3 regions of the Streptomyces sp. NPDC046887 genome follow, and region 3 is predicted to be linked to each of the others. Evidence: predicted binding sites of a transcription regulator. Region 3 holds the regulator's gene; each other region holds the start of a gene.
What was found. Region 3 encodes HrcA, which represses chaperone genes, less so after heat shock. Its sites were predicted from a motif close to TTNGCACTCNGNNNNNCNGAGTGCNAA; they were not measured.
Positions count from the first base shown of each region.

Region 1: groL (chaperonin GroEL) is a predicted target of HrcA. The motif match lies at 4,864-4,890, and genes of this name have one in related genera.
Region 2: groES (co-chaperone GroES) is a predicted target of HrcA. The motif match lies at 2,140-2,166, and genes of this name have one in related genera.

Region 1 is NZ_JBEYXH010000001.1:72,372-79,958, reverse strand. It holds gene ABZ945_RS00355 (hypothetical protein) at 1-162, shown strand, start outside; gene ABZ945_RS00350 (Uma2 family endonuclease) at 210-788, shown strand; gene ABZ945_RS00345 (hypothetical protein) at 819-2,135, opposite strand; gene ABZ945_RS00340 (hypothetical protein) at 2,141-2,809, opposite strand; gene groL (chaperonin GroEL) at 3,116-4,738, opposite strand; gene ABZ945_RS00330 (cold-shock protein) at 5,104-5,310, opposite strand; gene ABZ945_RS00325 (ubiquitin-like small modifier protein 1) at 5,787-6,062, opposite strand; gene thrC (threonine synthase) at 6,117-7,433, opposite strand; SAM riboswitch class I at 7,452-7,587, opposite strand, start outside.
Region 2 is NZ_JBEYXH010000001.1:529,564-537,150, forward strand. It holds gene ABZ945_RS02470 (polysaccharide deacetylase family protein) at 7-942, shown strand; gene ABZ945_RS02475 (SGNH/GDSL hydrolase family protein) at 1,120-2,118, shown strand; gene groES (co-chaperone GroES) at 2,313-2,621, shown strand; gene groL (chaperonin GroEL) at 2,812-4,434, shown strand; gene ABZ945_RS02490 (hydroxyacid dehydrogenase) at 4,530-5,516, opposite strand; gene ABZ945_RS02495 (carbohydrate ABC transporter permease) at 5,682-6,557, opposite strand; gene ABZ945_RS02500 (sugar ABC transporter permease) at 6,554-7,429, opposite strand.
Region 3 is NZ_JBEYXH010000060.1:2,373-9,959, reverse strand. It holds gene ABZ945_RS31960 (16S rRNA (uracil(1498)-N(3))-methyltransferase) at 117-869, opposite strand; gene ABZ945_RS31955 (nitronate monooxygenase) at 866-1,942, opposite strand; gene dnaJ (molecular chaperone DnaJ) at 2,065-3,201, opposite strand; gene hrcA (heat-inducible transcriptional repressor HrcA) at 3,202-4,218, opposite strand; gene ABZ945_RS31940 (MBL fold metallo-hydrolase) at 4,594-5,376, shown strand; gene ABZ945_RS31935 (DUF3097 domain-containing protein) at 5,406-6,221, shown strand; gene hemW (radical SAM family heme chaperone HemW) at 6,233-7,477, opposite strand; gene ABZ945_RS31925 (ATP-binding SpoIIE family protein phosphatase) at 7,549-7,587, opposite strand, start outside.

The DNA of each region.
Region 1 (7,587 bases), on a different contig from region 3:
GGACGGCCGGAGGCGCTGGCCGACGGGGTGTGCGGGCCGTGCCGGGGCGAGCCCGCCCCGCCGCCGCCCCCACGGCCGCTCTCCCCGGAGCAAGTGCGTGCCCGTATCGCCGAGGTCAGAAGCGCGGCAGCCGCCCGTACACACGAAGGGAGCGTCACATGACCACGTACGTCGAAAGCAAGGCACGCTGTAGGGGAGGAGGCGACACCATGACCCCAGGCACCGCCAAGCGCCCGCAGCTGACCACCGAGGAGTTCGAGCAGCTCGCCCGCCAGGCCCCCGAAACCGTCACTCTCGAACTCGTCAAGGGAAAGTTGAAGGTCAAGCCCGTGCCTGACGGCGATCACGGAGAGATCATCATGTGGCTGCAGGAACAGTGCATGCAGCACAAGCCGGGATTCGGTCTCTACGGCGACCAGGGCTTGGTGGTGGAGAGCTACCGGGCGGGTCGTGCGCGCCCGGACGGAAGCCTCGCACAGCGCGGCTATTTCGCAGGCCGTGGTGAATGGTCGGACCCTTCGGGGGTCCTGATGGCCGTCGAGGTGACGTCCTACGACTCCGACACCGACCGCCGGGACAGGAAGGAGAAGGCAGCCGGTTACGCGGCGGCCGGCATCCCCGTCTACCTTCTGGTCGACCGAGACGGAGGCGCGCTCCTCGTCCACAGCGAGCCGCACAACGGCGAATACCGCCAGCGCACCACCTACGCCTACGGGGACACCGTCGCCCTCCCCGACCCCGTCGGCATCACTCTCGACACGGAGAAGCTGAAGGAGTTCGCGGGCTGAACCCGGGAAGGACCCCGGCCCGGTGGAAGGTCATCTCCTCGCCCTCACACGCTTGAAGGCCGCCGACCGCCAGGCCGGGACGGCGGCCGCCGCCTCGGGGCCGGACAGCCGCGGGTGGTGCGGGTCCTTCGCGCGGTCGCCGTAGAGCATGGTGACGTTGATGCGCAGGTTCTCGTAGCCGGGGCGGAAGCGGATGGCGTCCGAGGCGTGGAAGAGGTCCGAGTTGAAGATCACCGCGCGGTTCTGCCGGTAGGGGATGGTCACGCTGCGGGCCTGGTGTCGTTGGAGGAAAGGCCGGATGAGGTCCTGGCGGCCGTTGTAGGTGTCGAAGCCCCAGGACAGGGGGGCGTCGACGTTGTGCACCACCAGGCCGCCCGACTGCTCGTCGGTGTTGGCGCTGTCCGGGGTGACCCAGAAGTTGACGTTCACGGCGGCGAAGTCGGCGTGGGTGGTGACGTCGGCGGGGACCTCGGGGCCGCACTTGAAGCCCCACATCTGGCGCAGGGGGTGCCGGTCGCCGATCAGCCGGGGCAGGGCGTCCCGCAGTTCCTCGGCGATCTGCAGGAGCAGGGGGCAGACGAACCCGTCCTGCATCAGCGCGCCAAGCCGACCGTGGCTGTAGCGGTTGCCGAACCACACCGTGGACTCCAGGCAGAACCGGTACAGCCCGTCCAGCGCCTCCTCGGTGAGGAAGTCGTCCACGTACACCACGCCGGGCTCGTCGGCCAGGTACCGCTCCTCCACGGCCACGGGGTCCCAGCGGCCGGACAGGGCACGCGCGACGCGCGGGGTGTCGCGGACGTGCAGCAGGCGGTTGTAGGTGGCCGCGAGGTGCCGGTTGGCCTCGGAGTCCAGGGGCTCGCGGGTCTCGGGGCCCTCGGCCAGCAGGCGTTCGTACACGGCCTGGTAGGCGTCGGCGACCGGGCCGTACTCCGCGCCCAGCACGCCGAGGTGCCGGAGGTGGCGCAGCTGGTCGATGTCGTGCCGCAGCTTGGGAACGCTCAGCGGAAGGGCGGCGCGGTCGGCCGGATCGGAGGAGGCGCCCCAGCGCAGCCGGGCCAGCAGCGAGGCCCACCCCTCGGCGAACCGGAAGTCCCCGCGCTCCAGGGCCGTGTTGATCACGTCCGCCACCCAGGCCAGGTCATCGGCACCCGTGCGTACCTGCTCACTGAGCAGCGGCGGTACCTCGTCCCAGCGGCCCGAGACGGCCAGCAGGAGGGCCAATTCGCGCCGGGGAGCGGGGCCTTCGGCGCCGGAGAGGCGGCGGGCCTCCTGCTCCGTACGGCCGGCGGCGGCGGCCGCCCTCGCGCGGGCGACCGCCGAGCCGGCGTTCCACGGCGCGCCCACGCGGCTCAGCCGATCCGGAAGGCGTCGTACGCCCGGAGCTCCACCGCGTAGCGGGCCAGGCCGTTGAGGGTCACCGCGGCGTACGGGGGCACGAAGTCCGCGCTGAACGCCCGCTCGTCGACCGCCTGGAGGTGGGTGTACGTGGACCAGGTGATGTTGGTGACGAACGGGGTGGAGTCGGCCTTGGCCTTCATGCCGAGCTCCTCGGGATCCCCGGCCGCCGCCGCGCCGTCGCCGCTGAGCTGCGTCTGGGCGATGTGGAGGTTGGCGAAGTAGTCCAGCAGCTCGTCGCCCAGCCCGCTGATCGCGGTCTGGGCCAGGCACCCTTCCAGCAGGACCGCCACCACGTCCCGGCCGCCATGGCTGACGGTCGCCTCGCAGAAGTCGGAGAGGAACCGCGTCCCGCTGGGCACCGGGTCCGTGTTCCGGTGCACATACTCCTGGAACCACTGGAGCAGCCCCTGGTTGGCGAAGACCGCGTAGATGAGCCGGTCGGTGAGGGCCGCCTGCTCGCGCGAGACGGAGGGGCCGTCCAGGTACTCGGCCAGGACCTGGGAGGGACCGGTGATGAACTGCTCGCGCAGCAGGAAGTCGGTCTCCATGGTCTGGAACAGCGCGTCGATACGGCGCACGTTCGCCGTACGGGACATCACGGTGGATCGTGGTGCGTCCAAGGTCTTCCCCTCCGGTCGGACGGTCGGCGGTGGGTGGACACCAGCTCGTGCTGGGCCGCGCGGGACCGCCCCAGCTATAGAGGGAAGCCGCCGGGGGGCGCCATACGGCACGCCGCCGCCCGGGCGCCCCGGGCCGGGTTCACACGATTGGCCCGGTACTCCCGGACGGGGGTTGGGGGCCGGCGGTGCCGGGAACGCCCGAGGGCGGCACCCCGCTCCCGGTTACGGGAGTCAGGGGTGCCGCCCTCGGGGACGGACGGTGATCGGCCGGGGCCCTTCGGAGGGAAGGGCGCCCGAGGAGGCCGATCAGAAGTCCATGTCACCGCCCGGCATGCCGCCCGGGGCGCCCGCGGGGGCCTTCTCCGGCTTGTCGGCGATGACGGCCTCGGTGGTGAGGAACAGGGCCGCGATGGAGGCCGCGTTCTGCAGAGCGGAACGGGTCACCTTGGCCGGGTCGAGGATGCCCTCGGCGATCATGTCCACGTACTCACCGGTCGCGGCGTTGAGGCCGTGGCCGACGGGGAGGTTGCGGACCTTCTCCACGATGACGCCGCCCTCAAGGCCGCCGTTGACGGCGATCTGCTTGAGCGGGGCCTCCAGGGCGAGCTTCACGGCGTTGGCGCCGGTCGCCTCGTCGCCGTCCAGCTCCAGCTTGTCAAAGACGCTGGACGCCTGGAGCAGGGCCACGCCACCACCGGCGACGATGCCCTCCTCGACGGCGGCCTTGGCGTTGCGCACCGCGTCCTCGATGCGGTGCTTGCGCTCCTTGAGCTCGACCTCGGTGGCGGCACCGGCCTTGATGACGGCCACGCCGCCGGCCAGCTTCGCCAGACGCTCCTGGAGCTTCTCGCGGTCGTAGTCCGAGTCGGAGTTCTCGATCTCGGCACGGATCTGGTTGACGCGGCCCGCGACCTGGTCGCTGTCGCCGGCGCCGTCCACGATCGTGGTCTCGTCCTTGGTGATGACGACCTTGCGGGCGCGGCCCAGCAGGTCCAGGCCGGCGTTCTCCAGCTTGAGGCCGACCTCCTCGGAGATGACCGTGCCACCGGTGAGGATGGCGATGTCGTTCAGCATGGCCTTGCGGCGGTCGCCGAAGCCCGGGGCCTTGACGGCGACGGACTTGAAGGTGCCGCGGATCTTGTTGACCACCAGGGTCGACAGGGCCTCACCCTCGACGTCCTCGGCGATGATCAGCAGCGGCTTGCCCGACTGCATGACCTTCTCCAGCAGCGGAAGGAGGTCCTTCACGTTGCCGACCTTGGAGTTGACGATCAGGATGTACGGGTCGTCCAGGGACGCCTCCATACGCTCCATGTCGGTGGCGAAGTACGCCGAGATGTAGCCCTTGTCGAAGCGCATACCCTCGGTGAGCTCCAGCTCCAGACCGAAGGTCTGGGACTCCTCGACGGTGATGACGCCTTCCTTGCCGACCTTGTCCATGGCCTCGGCGATCAGCTCGCCGATCTGGGTGTCGGCGGCGGAGATGGAGGCCGTGGAAGCGATCTGCTCCTTGGTCTCGACATCCTTCGCCTGCTCCAGCAGCGCACCGGAGACGGCCTCGACGGCCTTCTCGATGCCGCGCTTCAGAGCCATCGGGTTGGCGCCGGCGGCGACGTTGCGCAGACCCTCGCGGACGAGCGCCTGGGCGAGGACGGTCGCGGTGGTCGTACCGTCACCGGCGACGTCGTCCGTCTTCTTGGCGACCTCCTTGACCAGCTCGGCGCCGATCTTCTCGTAGGGGTCCTCCAGCTCGATCTCCTTGGCGATGGACACACCATCGTTGGTGATCGTGGGCGCGCCCCACTTCTTCTCCAGGACGACGTTGCGACCCTTGGGGCCGAGGGTCACCTTGACGGCGTCGGCGAGCTGGTTCATCCCGCGCTCAAGGCCGCGCCGTGCCTCCTCGTCGAACGCGATGATCTTGGCCATGTGAAGTGGTCCTCCCGGACGGGGTGGAAGCAAAGCCGGACCTGGCTGGCGCCCGCGACGGACGGCTCGCGACCCTGTGGTTCCTTGCCCCACGGGCCAGCGGGCCTCACCGACCCGGTCCTTGGTTGTCACTCTCACTCGTAGAGTGCTAACGCCAATGATTAGCACTCGACCCCTGTGAGTGCAAGCGACTCAGGGTCCCGCTCCCCGCGCGGGGGGGCCACCATGGCGGGAAACACGAGGAAGGGCCGGAAGCGGCCGGGGCCGGGGCCGGAACACGACGAGGGGCCCGTATCCCTCCTCGGATACGAACCCCTCGGCGCGCTTGAGTCCAAGCGCCTTCAGTCCAAGGTCGGACGCGCGGCTCAGCCGGCGGCGAGCTTGACCATGTCCGCCTGCGGACCCTTCTGGCCCTGCGAGATCTCGAACTCGACCCGCTGACCTTCTTCAAGGGTGCGGTAACCGTCCATCTGGATCGCGCTGTAGTGGACGAATACATCCGCACCACCGTCGACCGCGATGAAGCCGTAGCCCTTCTCCGCGTTGAACCACTTGACGGTGCCCTGAGCCATGCCTAACTCCCCTATTACTGGCCCTTGCACAGGACCGCACTTCGCGGACCCGGGTCAGACCTCGCCCCCTGACAGGTGCCCCCCGCCGGGCGGCGCGGGGGCCGAGGGCGTGCGCCGGAACGCGTCGACCGCCGCTGAATGTATCTGCCCAACTGCCGTCTGCAACAGGTCAATCGGACGAGAATTCCCGGCGCGCGTCATCGGAAACGGCGGGCTCAACACACCGAATCCGGGGCAACTCGGGCCGGACAAACCTTCACATCAAGGGCATCTCGCGGCCGCACATTGCCCGCATCTTGTCGCCGCGGAGCCGGCCCTGAGGGCGGCGCTCCCGTGCGGCGGCGCGGGGTACCCCGACTCTACCGCGCTCAACCATGCGAGATTGCCCCCTCCGTCAAAAGGCACGGAGGGGGCGGAAATGGTACGGACCATTCCGGTGGCCGATAACCGATGGCCGACGGCCGCCGAAGGTGGCGTCAGCCGCCGGCGACGGCGGGGATGATCGAGACGCCGGCGCCTTCCGGGGTCGCCGTGGCGAGGCCGTTCTCGAAGCGGACGTCGTCGTCGTTGACGTACACGTTGACGAAGCGGCGCAGCTTGCCCTGGTCGTCCAGGACGCGGGCGGCGATGCCCGGGTGGGCCTTCTCCAGGGACTCGATGACCTCGGAGAGGGTGGCGCCCTCGGCGGTGACCTCGGCCTGGCCGCCGGTGTAGGTGCGCAGGATGGTGGGGATGCGGACGTTGACGCTCATGGGGGCGGTTCCTCTCACGAACAGGTCATGAACAGGCGTGCAGCGAAGGCTCGGTCAGTGGTCTTCGGTGGCCAGGCCGGCCGCGCGGAAGGCGTCCAGGCTCGGGCGGATGGTGGCGGTGGGCCCGGTAGTGGGGGCGACCGCGTCCAGGGTCTTCAGCCCGTCGCCGGTGTTGAGCACCACGGTGGTGAGGGAGGGGTCCAGGACACCGGCCTCGATGAGCTTCTTCGTCACACCGACGGTGACGCCGCCGGCCGTCTCGGCGAAGATGCCCTCGGTGCGGGCGAGGAGCTTGATGGCCTCGACCACCTGCTCGTCGTTCACGTCCTCCACGGCGCCGCCGGTGCGGCGGGCGATGTCCAGAACGTACGGCCCGTCGGCCGGGTTGCCGATGGCGAGCGACTTGGCGATGGTCTTCGGCTTCTGCGGGCGGACCACGTCGTGGCCGGCCTTGAAGGCGGTGGAGACCGGGGAGCAGCCCTCGGCCTGGGCGCCGAAGATCTTGTACGGCCTGTCCTCGACCAGGCCGAGCTTGATCAGCTCCTGCAGCCCCTTGTCGATCTTGGTGAGCTGGGAGCCGGAGGCGATCGGGACCACGATCTGGTCCGGCAGTTTCCAGCCGAGCTGCTCGCAGATCTCGTACGCCAGGGTCTTGGAGCCCTCGGCGTAGTACGGGCGGAGGTTGACGTTGACGAAGCCCCAGCCCTCGCCGAGCGGGTCGCCGATGAGCTCCGAGCAGAAGCGGTTGACGTCGTCGTAGTTCCCCTCGATGCCGACCAGTTCGCCCCCGTAGACGGCGGCCATGACGACCTTGCCCTGCTCCAGGTCGTGCGGGATGAACACGCAGGAGCGGAAGCCGGCACGGGCGGCGGCGGCGCCCACGGCGCCGGCCAGGTTGCCGGTGGAGGAGCAGGACAGGGTGGTGAAACCGAAGGCGCGGGCGGCCTCCAGGGCCTGGGCGACGACCCGGTCCTTGAAGGAGTGGGTGGGGTTGCCGGAGTCGTCCTTGACGAACAGCCTGCCCGGCTCGACGCCCAGCTCCCGGGCGAGGTTGTCGGCCTGGACGAGCTTGGTCCAGCCCGGGGCCAGGTTGGGGCGCTCGGCGACGTCGGCGGGGACCGGCAGCAGCGGGGCGTACCGCCAGATGCTGGTGGGTCCGGCCTCGATGCGCTTGCGCAGCGCCTCGGGGTCGCCGGTGGGCAGGTCGTAGGCGATCTCCAGGGGGCCGAAGCACAGCTCGCAGGCGAAGATCGGGCCGAGCGCGAACCGCTCGCCGCATTCGCGACAGGAGAGGGCGGCGGCGGGACCGAGATCGACGGAGGCGTCGGTGGTGGTGTCGTTGCCCGTGGTGGCGACGGTCTGTGCAGCCATGAGTGGCGAGGCCCTTTCTCCTCATCTTCCCCACGGCGCGTTTCGCCGTGAGACGGAATTGGCACCTTCCCGAGCCGGGGCCTCGCGGTGCGGTGTGCGAGTGCCGGCTGGAGGGTTGCCGGGGCTTCAACGGGCCGTGTCCCTCTGCCCCTCT
Region 2 (7,587 bases), on a different contig from region 3:
CGCGCCATGCATCTAGTAAGACAAAAAGGTCAAAAGCTTGGCGGACGGGTCGGGGTCCGGGCGCGGATCGCGCTCTGCGCGCTGACCCTCGCCGCCCTCGGCTCCGCCTGCGCGACGGCCGAAAGCGGAGGCGCGGGCGCCCCCGGGGCCGCCGGGCAGCCCCGCCCCGAGCAGGCCGCCGGTGCGGCCGGCGCCCTCGCCGCATACGCCGAGAAGACCCGGAAGGTCCAGGCCGCCCGCGTGGTCGCCGCCCGCAGGTGGGGGCTGCGGCAGGTCCCGCTCCCCGCGCCCGCGCCCCCGGCGAAGAAGCCCGAGATCACCTTCCGCAAGGGCTTCGAGGTCGGCGACCCGTCCCTGCCGCCGGTCTTCACCACCGTCCCCACCAAGGAGAAGATCGTCTTCCTGACGATCGACGACGGCTCGGAGAAGGACCCCGAGCTGCTGCGGATGATGACCGAGCTGAACCTGCCCTACAGCGCCTTCCTCAGCGACTACCTGGTCAAGGAGGACTACGGCTACTTCAAGCAGATGCAGCAGCGGGGTGTCGCCCTGCACAACCACACGCTCAACCACCGCTATCTGCCCGCGCTCTCCTACGAGGAGCAGAAGCAGGAGATCTGCGGCATGCAGGACGTCATCGAGAAGAAGTACGGCAAGCGGCCGCCGCTGTTCCGCCCGCCCTACGGCAACTACGACAGCGACACCCTGCGCGCCGCCCAGTCCTGCGGCGTCAAGGCGGTGCCGCTCTGGGCGTCCGAGGCCTTCGCGGACCACATGGAGTGGCGCGAGTGGGACCGCGACCTCCACCCGGGCGACATCATCCTCAGCCACTTCCGCGGCAAGGGCGACTGGGAGGGCTCGATGGCCGACATGGTCCGCCAGGTCATGAACGTCATCACCGCCAAGGGGTACGCCGTGGCCCGGCTGGAGGACTACGTCTGAGCGGGATCCCGCGCGCGGGCGGTGACGGGCGCTGACGGCAGGTTGGAACATGTCCGTTAGCTGATCGTCATATGGATGGTCAAGTCCCTGACGTCGGATGGCTTAACGTTTTTTGACGGAGAGTCGAGCCGGCCGGGACACCGACCGCCGGCCGGAGCGCACCTTGGGGGGACCTCCGTGTCAGAACGCGTGCCCGGACAGGGGACTTCGCCGACCAGTGGCCCGGCCGGGGCCCCGTCCCTTTCCCCGTCCTCGTCGCCGTCCCCGTACCGGAGCGACCGCCGGCGCCGCCCGGCCCGTTGGGCGCTGGCGCTCACCGCCGCGGGGGTCGCCGCCGCCGCGCTGGCCGCCACCGTGCTCGGCACCGCCGACGCCCCCGCCGCGCCGCCCGCGCACGCCGTATCGCCGGGCCGGGTCACCGACGCCTCCGCCGCCCGCGGCGACGCCCGGCCCGGCGGGCACCAGGGCCGGGACCGGCACGAGCAGGCCGACGGCCGGGCGGGCGGCGCCACCGGCAGCCTCAGTGGAGCGGGCCTGGAGCGGCGGCGGCCGCTGCAGATCATGCCGCTGGGCGACTCCATCACCTTCGGTGTCGGCAGCTCCACCCGCTCCGGCTACCGCGGCGTGCTCTTCGGCAGCCTCCGCGCCGACCTCGCGGTGGACTTCGTCGGCTCCCGGCGCTCCGGGGACTTCGCCGACCTCGACAACGAGGGCCACCCCGGCGCCCTGATCCGCCGGATCGCCCAGGACGCCGCCGCCTCGGTGCCGGTGCGGCACCCGGACGTGATCCTGCTGCACGCCGGCACCAACGACATGAACCGCGGCAACCCGGCCACCGCCCCCGCCCACCTCGCGGCGCTGGTCGACCAGCTGCACGCCGACGCCCCCGGCGCGACCCTGGTGGTGGCCACCCTGGTCCCCGCGCGGACCGCCGCACTGCGGGCCAGGATCGCCGTCTACAACGCCGAGGTCCGCCGGATCGTCCAGCAGCGCGCCGCCGCCGGGCGCCGGATCCTGCTCGCCGACATGGGCGCGCTCACCCCGGCCGACCTGATGGACAAGCTCCACCCGCATGACGCCGGCTACGCCAAGATGGCCACCGCCTGGCACGCCGCCCTCGGCGCCGCGGCGGCCAAGGGCTGGCTCGCCGACAGCGACCCCAGTCAGGGGTCCTGATCCCGACGCGGCGGCGCTCGCCTGGCACTCCGCTTGACCGAGTGCTAATCACGGTCATAGTCTCTGGTCTGGCACTCCCCACTGGAGAGTGCCAACACAGCGACGGGCAGGTCCGGCACCCGCGACGACGGATCGACCTGGTCGCCACCTCAGACAGTTGACCCCGTGAGATCTCCGAAGGGGGAGGTCGGATCGTGACGACCACCAGCTCCAAGGTTGCCATCAAGCCGCTTGAGGACCGCATCGTGGTCCAGCCGCTCGACGCCGAGCAGACCACCGCCTCTGGCCTGGTCATTCCGGACACCGCCAAGGAGAAGCCCCAGGAGGGCGTCGTCCTGGCCGTGGGCCCGGGCCGCTTCGAGAACGGCGAGCGCCTGCCGCTCGACGTCAAGACCGGCGACATCGTGCTGTACAGCAAGTACGGCGGCACCGAGGTGAAGTACAGCGGCGAGGAGTACCTCGTCCTCTCGGCTCGCGACGTCCTCGCGATCGTCGAGAAGTAAGTCACCTCAGCGGCAGCACCGCGGCCCGGCCGCGGAGCACGACCGCTGAAAGCTTGAACGCTTGACGAGCTGCGCCCCTGGCACCCCGCCGACAACGCCGGGCGCGAGGGGCGCGGTTCTTTTTCACCGGCGATGGCGGCGCGCCCGAGCGCGCCCGACGATCGCAATCGAGAGGACTTGGAACGCTCCCATGGCGAAGATCCTGAAGTTCGACGAGGACGCCCGTCGCGCCCTTGAGCGCGGCGTCAACAAGCTCGCCGACACGGTCAAGGTGACCATCGGCCCCCGCGGCCGCAACGTCGTCATCGACAAGAAGTTCGGCGCCCCGACCATCACCAACGACGGCGTCACCATCGCCCGCGAGGTAGAGGTCGAGGACCCGTACGAGAACCTCGGCGCCCAGCTGGTGAAGGAGGTGGCGACCAAGACCAACGACATCGCGGGTGACGGCACCACCACCGCCACCGTGCTCGCCCAGGCGCTCGTCCGCGAGGGCCTGCGCAACGTCGCCGCCGGCGCCTCCCCGGCCGCCCTGAAGAAGGGCATCGACGCCGCGGTCAAGGCCGTGTCCGAGGAGCTCCTCGCCACCGCCCGCCCGATCGACGACAAGAGCGACATCGCCGCCGTCGCCGCGCTCTCCGCCCAGGACAGCCAGGTCGGCGAGCTCATCGCCGAGGCGATGGACAAGGTCGGCAAGGACGGTGTCATCACCGTCGAGGAGTCCAACACCTTCGGCCTGGAGCTGGACTTCACCGAGGGCATGGCCTTCGACAAGGGCTACCTCTCCCCGTACATGGTGACCGACCAGGAGCGTATGGAGGCCGTCCTCGACGACCCGTACATCCTGATCCACCAGGGCAAGATCGGCGCCATCCAGGACCTGCTGCCGCTGCTGGAGAAGGTCATCCAGGCCGGTGGCTCCAAGCCGCTGCTGATCATCGCCGAGGACGTCGAGGGCGAGGCCCTGTCGACCCTGGTCGTCAACAAGATCCGCGGCACCTTCAACGCGGTCGCGGTCAAGGCCCCCGGCTTCGGCGACCGCCGCAAGGCGATGCTCGGCGACATGGCCGCCCTCACCGGCGCCACCGTCATCGCCGAGGAGGTCGGCCTCAAGCTCGACCAGGCCGGCCTGGAGGTGCTCGGCACCGCCCGCCGCGTCACCGTCACCAAGGACGACACCGTGATCGTCGACGGCGGCGGCAACAGCGACGACGTCACCGGCCGGGTGAACCAGATCAAGGCCGAGATCGAGACCACCGACTCGGACTGGGACCGCGAGAAGCTCCAGGAGCGCCTCGCCAAGCTGGCCGGCGGCGTGTGCGTGATCAAGGTCGGCGCCGCCACCGAGGTGGAGCTGAAGGAGAAGAAGCACCGTCTGGAGGACGCCATCTCCGCGACCCGCGCCGCGGTCGAGGAGGGCATCGTCTCCGGTGGTGGCTCCGCGCTGGTCCACGCCGTCAAGGTGCTGGAGGGCAACCTCGGCAAGGAGGGCGACGAGGCCACCGGTGTCGCCGTCGTCCGCCGCGCCGCCGTCGAGCCGCTGCGCTGGATCGCCGAGAACGCCGGACTTGAGGGCTACGTGATCACCGCCAAGGTGGCCGAGCTCGACAAGGGCCAGGGCTTCAACGCCGCCACCGGCGAGTACGGCGACCTGGTCAAGGCCGGCGTCATCGACCCGGTCAAGGTGACGCGCTCCGCCCTGGAGAACGCCGCCTCCATCGCCTCCCTGCTCCTCACGACCGAGACCCTGGTCGTGGAGAAGAAGGAAGAGGAGCCGGCGGACGCGGGCCACGGCCACGGCCACTCCCACTGACGCACCCGGCGGCCGTGAGGCCACGCCGGTCAGACATACGAGGCCCGGTGCCCCCGTCGCGGGGGCACCGGGCCTCGGTGCGTCTCCGGATGTCCTTATGCCGACCGGCTCAGCTCCGAGGGGTGCACCGGGTCGGCGAACGGCAGCCCGCGCGCGTAGCGCTCCAGCTCGTCCAGGGCCGCGTCCGCCATCCGGTGCAGCTCATTGCCGAGCGAACCGGCGATATGCGGGGTGAGCAGCACGTTCGGCAGGGTGTAGAGCGGCGAGCCGGGCGGCGGTACGTCCGGATCGGTGACGTCCAGCACCGCGCTCAGCCGCCCCGGGGTGAGGTGCCCCAGCAGCGCGCGCTCGTCGACGAGCGACCCGCGCGAGGTGTTCACCAGCGTCGCCCCGTCCGGCATCAGCGCCAGCTGCCGGGCCCCGATCATGCGGTACGTGGCGGGGAGCTGCGGCGCGTGCACCGAGACCACGTCGGAGCGGGCGCACAGCTCGTCCAGACCGGTGCGTACGGCGCCGAGCGCCAGCGCCTCCGTGTCCGTCAGATACGGGTCGTACAGCAGCACCTGGAAGTCGAAGGGGCGCAGCAGCTCGATCACCCGCCGCCCGATCCGGGAGGCCCCGACGATTCCGACGGTACGGCGGTAGTTGCCGCTGTCGGCCAGCTCGGCCAGCCAGTCGTGGCCCTCGCGCAGCTCCGCGTAGCGGCGGGCGGCGCGGCCCACCCGCTTCCCGGCCAGCAGGATCACCGCGAGCGTGTACTCGGCGACCGGCAGCGCGTTGGCGGCGGCCGCCGAGGTGACAACGATGCCGCGCTCCCAGCAGGCCTCGGTGACATGGTGCTTGACCGACCCGGCGGCGTGCACCACGGCCCGCAGCCGGGGCGCCCGGTCCAGTACGGCCTCGGTGAGCGGGGTGGCGCCCCAGCAGGTGAGCAGCACCTCCGCCTCGGCGAGCGCGGCGGCGACACGGGGGGTGGGCGCGGCCAGGTCATGGGCGACCAGCCGCGGATCGGTCCGGCTCAACTCGGCCAGCCGGACCCGGTGGGCCTCGGTGAGCAGCCGGCCGGGGACGCCGGGGCCCATCGCCAGCAGCAGCGGGGGCCGGTCGTCCGGCCGTTTCTCCGGTTGCCGCTCGGGCCGGTGGTCCGGCCGTTTCTCCGGCTGCCGCTCGGGCCGGTTGTCAGTGGCGGGGTGCATGGTGGAAGTCGAACTCCTCACAGAGGGTCTCACTGGGGGTCCTCACCGGGGTCACTTGACGCTGCCGGCGGTCAGTCCCGCCTTCCAGTGGCGTTGCAGCGAGACGAAGGCGACGACGAGGGGGACCACGGCGAGCAGGGAGCCGGTGACGACGAGGGGGTAGAAGCCGGGCTCGGCGTGGGCGTTGCTGTTCCACGCGTACAGGCCGAGGCTCAGTGGGAAGAGCTGCTGGTCGGAGAGCATCACCAGAGGGAGGAAGAAGTTGTTCCAGATGGCGGTGAACTGGAAGAGGAAGACGGTCACCAGACCCGGCATGACCATGGGCAGCCCGATGGACCAGAAGGTGCGCAGTTCCCCGGCGCCGTCGATCCGGGCCGCCTCCAGGGCCTCGCCGGGGATGTAGCCGGCGCAGAACACCCGGGAGAGGTAGACCCCGAAGGGGTTGACCAGGACGGGGACGAGCACCGCCCAGTAGCTGTTGACCACCCCGGTCTTGCTGGCGAGCAGGTACATGGGCAGGGCGAGCGCGGTGCTGGGCACGAGCACGCCCATCAGCACCACGCCGAACAGCTTCTCCTTGCCCCGGAAGTCATAGGTGTCGAAGGCGTAGCCGGCCGCGATGCAGACGAAGGAGCAGACCAGAGCGCCGCCACCGGCGTAGAGCAGGCTGTTGAGGTACCAGCGGAAGTAGACCCCGTCGCCGTACTCGGCGAGCCGGGCGAGGTTGCCGCCGAGGTCGAACCCCTCGAAGGAGAAGGCGTTCCCGCCGAGCAGCCCGCCCGCGTCCTTGGTGGCGGCGGTGACCAGCCAGACGAGGGGGAAGAGCATGTAGCAGGCGGAGAGCAGCAGGGCGCCGTTGACCGCGGCCTTCGACAGCCAGGGCCCCGAGCGGCGGGGGCCGGGCCGAACAGGGGTGGTGGCGCTCATGCCGTGCGCTCCTTGCTCTTCTTCTCACGGTTGCCGGCGAGGCGGGTGACGGCGAACGAGAGCAGTGCGGCGGTGAGTGCCAGCAGCACCGAGGCGGCGGCGGCCAGCCCGTAGTCGTTCCGGTCGAACGCCGCGGTGTACGCGTACATGTTGGGCGTCCAGGTGGAGGTGACGGCGGAGCCGGTGCCCTTGTTGAGGATCAGCGGCTCGGTGAACAACTGGAGCGAGCCGATCACGGTGAACAGGGCGACCATCACCACGGACGCCCGGATCAGGGGGAGTTTGATGGAGAAGGCGGTGCGCCAGGCCCCGGCGCCGTCCACGGTGGCGGCCTCCAGGACGGAGCGGTCGATGGCCTGGAGGGCGGCGTAGAAGATGACCATGTTGTAGCCGAGCCACTCCCACAGCGCGATGTTGACCACCGAGGGGAGGGCGCCGGAGGGGGAGAAGAAGTCGAAGCCGATTCCGCCGGCCTCCATGGCCTTCACCACCGGGCTGAGCTGCGGGGTGTAGAGGTACACCCAGATCAGCGCGGCGATGATGCCGGGGACGGCGTGCGGCAGGAACAGTGCCAGCTGGAAGAAGCGGCGGGCCCGGGCCAGCGCCGAGTCCAGCAGCAGCGCCAGCCCCAGTCCGCCGGCCAGCAGCAGCGGGATGTAGACCAGGCAGTAGCCGAACAGCACGAGGAAGCCCTCGCGGAAGGCCGCGTCGCCCAGCGCCGCCGTGTAGTTGCCCAGTCCGCTGAAGACGGTCTCGGTGCCGCCGAAGCCGAGCCCGGACTGCTTCTCGGTGAACAGGCTCAGCCAGAGCGCGTAGCCGATCGGCAGCACCATCACCACGGCGAACAGCACGAAGAACGGCGCCAGCAGCAGGGCCGCCGCCCCCGCCCGGGCCCGCGCCCCACTCCGCCCACCGGGCCGGACGGCGGCAGGGGAGGGGGCGGGGCCGCCGGGGGCGGGGTGGGCGGCGGGAGAGCCGCTGGGGGTGGGGTGGTCGGTGGTGCAGGGTGCGGTGTCGGGGTGTTCGGCTG
Region 3 (7,587 bases):
GCGCCCAGCGCGTCCCCGTCGCCCACCAGGCGCCCAAGCCCCCGGCCGCGCCGGACGGGGCCGAGGCTCCGGCCGGTGCCGGTCCGCCGCCTCAGCGCGACAGCGGGGCCCCGCCCTCAGCCCCAGCGGCCGGTGCGGCCCATCAGCAGGGCGACGGCCGCCGTGCCCGCCGTGGAGGTGCGCAGCACGCTGCGGCCCAGGACGTACGGCTCGGCGCCCGCCTCGGCGAAGGCGGCCAGTTCCTCGGGAGCCACCCCGCCCTCGGGGCCGACCACGAGGACGATCTCGCCGGCGGCGGGCAGCTCGGCGGTGGCCAGCGAGGTGTCGCCGGTCTCATGGAGGACGGCGGCGAAGTCGGCGGTGGCGAGGAGACGGGCGACCTGCCCGGTGGAGGCGGCCTCGGCGACCTCCGGGAAGCGGGTACGGCGGGACTGCTTGCCCGCCTCCCGGGCGGTGGAGCGCCACTTGGCGAGCGCCTTGGCGCCCCGCTCGCCCTTCCACTGGGTGATGCAGCGGGAGGCGGTCCACGGCACGATCGCGTCCACGCCGGTCTCGGTCATGGTCTCCACCGCCAGCTCGCCCCGGTCGCCCTTGGGCAGCGCCTGCACCACGGTGATCCGGGGCTGCTCGGCCGGCTCCTCGGAGACGGACTCCAGGTCCATGACGAGCAGCCGGTCCTTGCCCTCGCTGCCCTCGACCACGCCCTCCGACCAGTGGCCCGCCCCGTCGGTGAGCACTACGTCCTCGCCGGGGCGCAGCCGCTTCACCGAGACGGCGTGCCGCCCCTCGGGCCCGTCCAGGACGTACCGCCCGCCGGGGATCTGGTGGCGGAAGACGTCCTCGGGGACGACGAACACGGGCGCGGTCATGAGGCGGCCCCCTGCGGGGCGAGGGTCCCGGCGGCCTCGCGCAGCTCGCCGGCCAGCACGTCCACCAGCTGGGCGGCGGGCAGTTCGCGGGCCAGCCGGTGGCCCTGCCCGGCCCACAGCGCCATGCCCTGCGGGTCGCCGGCCGCGGCGGCGGCCTTGCGCAGGGTGCTGGTGAGGTGGTGCACCTCGGGGTAGGCGGCGGGCGCGTAGGGGCCGTGCTCGCACATGAACCGGTTGACCAGGCCGCGCGCGGGCCGCCCGGAGAACGCCCGGGTCAGCTCGGTGCGGGTGAACAGCGGGTCGGTCATGGCCCGCTTGTGCAGCGGGTTGGCGCCGGACTCGGGGCAGACCAGGAAGGCGGTGCCGAGCTGCGCGGCCTGGGCGCCCGCGGCGAGGACGGCGGCGATCTGCCCGCCCCGCATCAGCCCGCCGGCGGCGATGATCGGCAGCGGCACGGCCTCGGCGATCAGGGAGACCAGGGTGAGCAGTCCGGTGCCGGCGCCGTCGTTCTCCGGGTCGTCCCGGTGAGTGCCCTGGTGGCCGCCGGCCTCCACGCCCTGGGCGCACAGCGCGTCGGCGCCGGCCCGCCGGGCGGCCTGGGCCTCCTCGACGGAGGTGACGGTGACGAGGGTGCGGGTGCCGGCGGCGGCGAGCGCGGCCAGGGTCTCGGCGGAGGGGCAGCCGAAGGTGAAGGACACCACCGGGACCGGTTCGTCCAGCAGGACGGCGAGCTTGGCGTCATAGCCGTCGTCACGGCCGGAGTCCGGGTCGCCGAGCGCCGTCTCGTAGAAGGCGGACTCCCCGGCGATCTGGTTGCGGTACACCTCGACGGCGGCGGGGTCGGCGTGGCCCGGCTGCGGCATGAACAGGTTGACGCCGAAGGGCCGCGCGGTGAGCGTGCGCAGCCGGCTGATCTCCTGGTACATGCCGTCGGCGGTCTTGTAGCCGGCGGCCAGGAAGCCGAGGCCGCCCGCCTCGCTCACGGCGGCGGCCAGCTCGGGACGGGAGGCGCCGCCGGCCATGGGGGCCTGCACGATCGGGTGGAGGAAGAGATCGGTCAGTGCGGTGGACATGTGTGCATCGTGCCACGCCCGCCGACCGGCCCGAAGGCCCGGTTCAGGTGACGAGGTACGTGGTGAGGGGCGGCCGCCCGTTCCCGGACCCGCCGCCCCTCACCTCGTACCGCGGCGTCCCCTCAGCGGCCGTTGAAGGCGTCCTTCAGCCGGGAGAACAGGCCCTGCTGGCCGGGCTGGAACTGGCCGGTGGGCCGCTCCTCGCCGCGCAGCTTGGACAGCTCCCGCAGCAGCCGCTCCTGCTCGGGGTCGAGCTTGGTCGGGGTCTGCACCTCGACATGGACGATCAGATCGCCCCGACCGCCGCCGCGCAGGTGGGTGATGCCCCGGCCGTGCAGCGGGACGGACTGCCCCGACTGCGTACCGGGCCGGATGTCGATCTCCTCGACCCCATCCAGCGTCTCCAGCGGCACCTTGGTGCCCAGCGCGCCGGCCGTCATCGGGATGGTGACCGTGCAGTGCAGGTCGTCGCCGCGCCGCTGGAACATGGGGTGCGGAAGCTCGTGGATCTCCACGTACAGGTCGCCGGCCGGGCCGCCGCCGGGGCCGACCTCGCCCTCGCCGGCCAGCTGGATGCGGGTGCCGTTGTCCACACCGGCGGGGATCTTCACCGTGAGCGTGCGGCGGGAGCGGACCCGGCCGTCGCCCGCGCACTCCGGGCAGGGGGTGGGCACCACGGTGCCGAAGCCCTGGCACTGCGGGCAGGGGCGGGAGGTCATGACCTGGCCCAGGAAGGACCGGGTGACCTGGGAGACCTCACCGCGACCGCGGCACATGTCACAGGTCTGCGCCGAGGTGCCGGGGGCGGCGCCCTCGCCGGAGCAGGTGGTGCACACCACGGCGGTGTCGACCTGGAGGTCCTTCGTCGTGCCGAAGGCCGCCTCGTCGAGCTCGATCTCCAGCCGGATCATGGCGTCCTGGCCGCGCCGGGTGCGCGAACGCGGGCCGCGCTGGGACGCCGTACCGAAGAAGGCGTCCATGATGTCGCTGAAGTTGCCGAAGCCACCGGCCCCGAAGCCGCCCGCGCCACCGCCGCCGGCGCTGGAGAGCGGGTCGCCGCCGAGGTCGTAGACCTGCTTCTTCTGCGGGTCCGACAGCACCTCGTAGGCGGCGTTGATCTCCTTGAAGCGCTCCTGCGTCTTCGGATCGGGATTGACGTCCGGGTGCAGCTCGCGGGCGAGCCTCCGGAACGCCTTCTTGATCTCGTCCTGGGAGGCGTCGCGGCGCACGCCGAGTACGGCGTAGTAGTCCGTGGCCACTTACGACTCCGCCAGGATCTGTCCGACGTAACGTGCCACTGCGCGTACCGCTCCCATCGTTCCGGGGTAGTCCATGCGGGTCGGTCCGACCACGCCGAGTTTGGCGACTGCCTCGTCGCCCGAACCGTAGCCGACCGCGACGACGGACGTGGAGTTCAGCCCCTCGTGGGCGTTCTCATGCCCGATGCGCACGGTCATGGCCGAGTCCTTGGCCTCGCCGAGCAGCTTGAGGAGCACGACCTGCTCCTCCAGCGCCTCCAGCACCGGCCGGATCATCACGGGGAAGTCATGGCCGAAGCGGGTGAGATTGGCGGTGCCGCCGATCATCAGCCGCTCCTCGGTCTCCTCCACCAGGGTCTCCAGCAGGGTGGCGAGCACCGTGGAGACCGTGCCGCGGTCCTCCGTCTCGAAGGACTCCGGCAGGTCCTGCACCAGCTGCGGGACGTCGGCGAACCGGCGGCCCACGACGCGGCTGTTGAGCCGGGCCCGCAGATCGGCGAGGGAGGCCTCGCCGAACGGCGCCGGGCAGTCGACCATCCGCTGCTCGACCCGGCCGGTGTCGGTGATCAGCACCAGCATCAACCGGGCCGGGGCCAGCGACAGCAGCTCCACATGCCGCACCGTCGAGCGGGTCAGCGAGGGGTACTGCACCACCGCGACCTGCCGGGTCAGCTGGGCGAGCAGCCGGACGGTACGCCCGACCACGTCGTCCAAATCCACCGCGCCGGCCATGAAGTTCTGGATGGCGCGGCGCTCCGGCGAGGACAGCGGCTTGACCCCGGCGAGCTTGTCGACGAAGAGCCGGTAGCCCTTGTCGGTGGGGATGCGGCCGGCGCTGGTGTGCGGCTGGGCGATATAGCCCTCCTCCTCCAGCACGGCCATGTCGTTGCGCACGGTCGCCGGGGAGACGCCGAGCGCGTGCCGCTCGGTGAGCGCCTTGGAGCCGACGGGCTCCTCGGTGCCGACGTAGTCCTGGACGATGGCGCGCAGCACTTCGAGTCTGCGTTCGCTGAGCATCCGCGCACACCTCCAGCTGATGGGTCCTCGCCCCGCGCGTCGCTCGCGGGGGCCTCCCCGCACGGCGGCGGGCCTGTGGCTCTGTTCCCTGCTTGGCACTCGCCATGCCCGAGTGCCAGTGATGTCCCGGCCAGTGTACGGGGCGGGGGTGCGCCACCGGCAAGGGCGGCCGACCAGGCTACCGTGCCGGATCGCACGGCGTGCCGCCGTCGCGGCGATGGGGCCGGGGGCGGGTGGCGCACGGGACCCTCACGGCCCGGTACCGCCGTCGCGGCGCCGACGGCGCACGGGCGCCGGTCACGGCACGGGCGCCGGTCCGGCCGTCGGTCGGGCGCCGGTCGGCCGCCGGCGTCTCCGGCCGTTAGCGTCTCGGGTATGGACACCCCCACATGCGACGGATCGGGCATCGACTGGGCGGCGGTGGGCTGGGAGCGGCTCGGCGCGGGCACCGGCCGGTGCCGGCTGCCCGGCTGGGACGCCACCGCGGGGCTGGTGGCCGGTACGGACGCCGCCCTGCTGTTCGACGCGGGCGCCACCCTGCGGGAGGGCGCGCGGCTGCGGGCCGAGGCGGAGATGCTGCTCGGCGGGCGGCGCGTGACGCATCTCGCACTGAGCCACCCCCATTTCGACCATGTCCTCGGCGCGTCCGCGTTCGCCGGGGCGGAGGTGTTCGGGGCGGTCGGCCTGGACGCGCTGCTGGCGAGCAGCCGGGAGCGGGACGCGCTGCGTCGGGACGCGGTCCGGCATGGCGTACCCGAGGAGGAGGCGGCCGAGGCGGTGGACGTGCCGGCCGCACCCCGGCACCTCGTCTCCGGCGAGTGGACGCTCGACCTGGGCGGGCGGCAGGTGCTGCTGGCCAATGTGGGCCCCGGGCACACCGCCCATGACCTGGTGCTGCTGGTGCCCCCGCCACCGGGCGCGCCGGCCGGCTCCCGCGAGGTGGTGTTCTGCGGGGACCTGGTCGAGGAGTCCGGCGAGCCGCAGGCCGGCCCGGACGCGGTGCCGGGGCGCTGGCCGGCCGCGCTGGACCGGCTGCTGGCGCTGGGCGGCGAGGAGGCGCTGTACGTGCCGGGGCACGGCGCGGTGGTGGACGCGGCGTTCGTCCGGGCCCAACGGGACGCCCTGGCCCGCCGCTTCGGCGCCGCCGAAGACCAATGACGGCGTGACCATGTCGTAGCGTCTGGCGCATGCGCGCTTACGACTCTGATCTCACGCCCCCGTGGAAGCGTTCGGCGCCGGTGCCCGAGGTGGCGGCCGAGCCCGATCTGGTGGTGGAGGAGGTGGCCACCGGGTTCTGCGGGGCGGTGATCGGCTGCGAGGCGGGCACGGTGACCCTGGAGGACCGCTTCGGCAAGCGCCGGGTGTTCCCGCTGGAGCCGCGCGGCTTCCTCCTTGAGGGCCGCCCGGTGACCCTGGTGCGGCCGTCGGCGGGTCCGGTGCGGCCCTCCCGTACGGCCTCCGGTTCGCTCGCCGTGCCGGGTGCGCGGGCCCGGGTGGCGCGGGCCGGGCGGATCTACGTGGAGGGGCGGCACGACGCCGAACTGGTCGAGCGCGTCTGGGGCGACGACCTGCGGATCGAGGGCGTGGTGGTGGAGTACCTGGAGGGCGTGGACGACCTGCCGGCCATCGTCGCCGAGTTCGGGCCCGGGCCGGACGCCCGGCTGGGGGTGCTGGTGGACCATCTCGTCCCCGGCTCCAAGGAGTCCCGGATCGCCGCCGAGGTGTCGGACGCCCACACCCTGATCGTGGGCCACCCCTACATCGACGTCTGGGAGGCGGTGAAGCCCGCCTCGGTGGGCATCCCGGCCTGGCCGACCGTGCCGCGCGGCCAGGACTGGAAGACCGGGGTGTGCCGGGCGCTGGGCTGGCCGGAGAACACCGGCGCCGCCTGGCAGCACATCCTCTCCAAGGTCCGCTCCTACAAGGACCTGGAGCCCTCGCTGCTGGGCGCGGTGGAGCACTTGATCGACCATGTGACGGTCGGCGGGCCCGCCCAGCCCTGACGTGCGGTGGCTCAGTCCACCAGGTCGCGTACCACCGCGTCGGCGAGCAGCCGTCCGCGCAGGGTGAGGACGGCCCGGCCGCGCCCGGCGTACGCCTCCGGCTCCAGCAGGCCGTCCGCCACCGCCCGCTCGGCGGCGGCCCGCCCGGCCGGCTTCAGCAGCTCCAGCGGGCAGCCCTCGCGCAGCCGCAGCTCCAGCAGGATCCGCTCGACCCGCCGGTCCTCCTCGGAGAGCAGCTCCCGCCCGGCGCCCGGGGAGCGCCCGGCGGCCAGCGCGCCGGCGTACGCCCCGGGGTGCTTCACATTCCACCAGCGCACCCCGCCGACGTGGCTGTGCGCGCCCGGTCCGGCGCCCCACCAGTCGGCGCCCCGCCAGTAGAGCTCGTTGTGCAGGCAGCGCCCGGCCTCGGTGGTGGCCCAGTTGGACACCTCGTACCAGTCGAACCCGGCGGCGGACATCATCTCGTCGGCGATGAGGTAGCGGTCGGCGTGCACATCGTCGTCGGTCATCGGGACCTCGCCGCGCCGGATACGCCGGGCCAGCCCGGTGCCCTCCTCCACGATCAGCGCGTACGCCGAGATGTGGTCGGGCCCGGCGCCGAGGGCCGCGTCCAGGGAGGCCCGCCAGTCGTCGTCACTCTCCCCCGGCGTCCCGTAGATCAGGTCCAGGTTGACGTGGTCGAACCCGGCCGCGCGGGCCTCCGCCACACAGGCCTCGGGGCGGCCCGGGGTGTGGGTGCGGTCCAGCACCTTCAGCACATGCTGCCGGGCGCTCTGCATCCCGAACGAGATCCGGTTGAAGCCGCCCGCGCGCAGCTCGGCCAGATACGCCGGGTCGACGGACTCCGGGTTGGCCTCGGTGGTCACCTCGGCGTCCTCGGCGAGCCCGAACTCCTCCCGTACGGCGGCCAGCATCCGCACCAGGTCGGCGGCGGCCAGCAGGGTCGGTGTACCGCCCCCGACGAAGACGGTGCGCACCGGGCGGGGATCGTCGCCCAGCACCTTGCGGGCCAGGCGCACCTCATCGGCCAGCGTCCCGGCGTAGTTGTCGCGGGAGGCGAGCACCCCGCCGGAGGAGCGCAGCTCGGTGGCGGTGTAGGTGTTGAAGTCGCAGTAGCCGCAGCGGGTCGCGCAGTACGGCACATGCAGATAGAACCCCAGCGGCCGCTCCCCCGCGCCGACCAGGGCGGACGCGGGCAGGGCGCCGTCCTCGGGCACGGGTTCGCCGTCGGGCAGTACGGAAGGCATGGGGTCCATTGTCCGTCACCGGGGCGGGTGACCGTCGCCGGCCGGGGTGGCGGGGCGCCCCGGGCCCGGGGCGGGCGCCGTCACCCCGTCCCCGTGGCCGCCGTTCCCCCGGCCGCCGT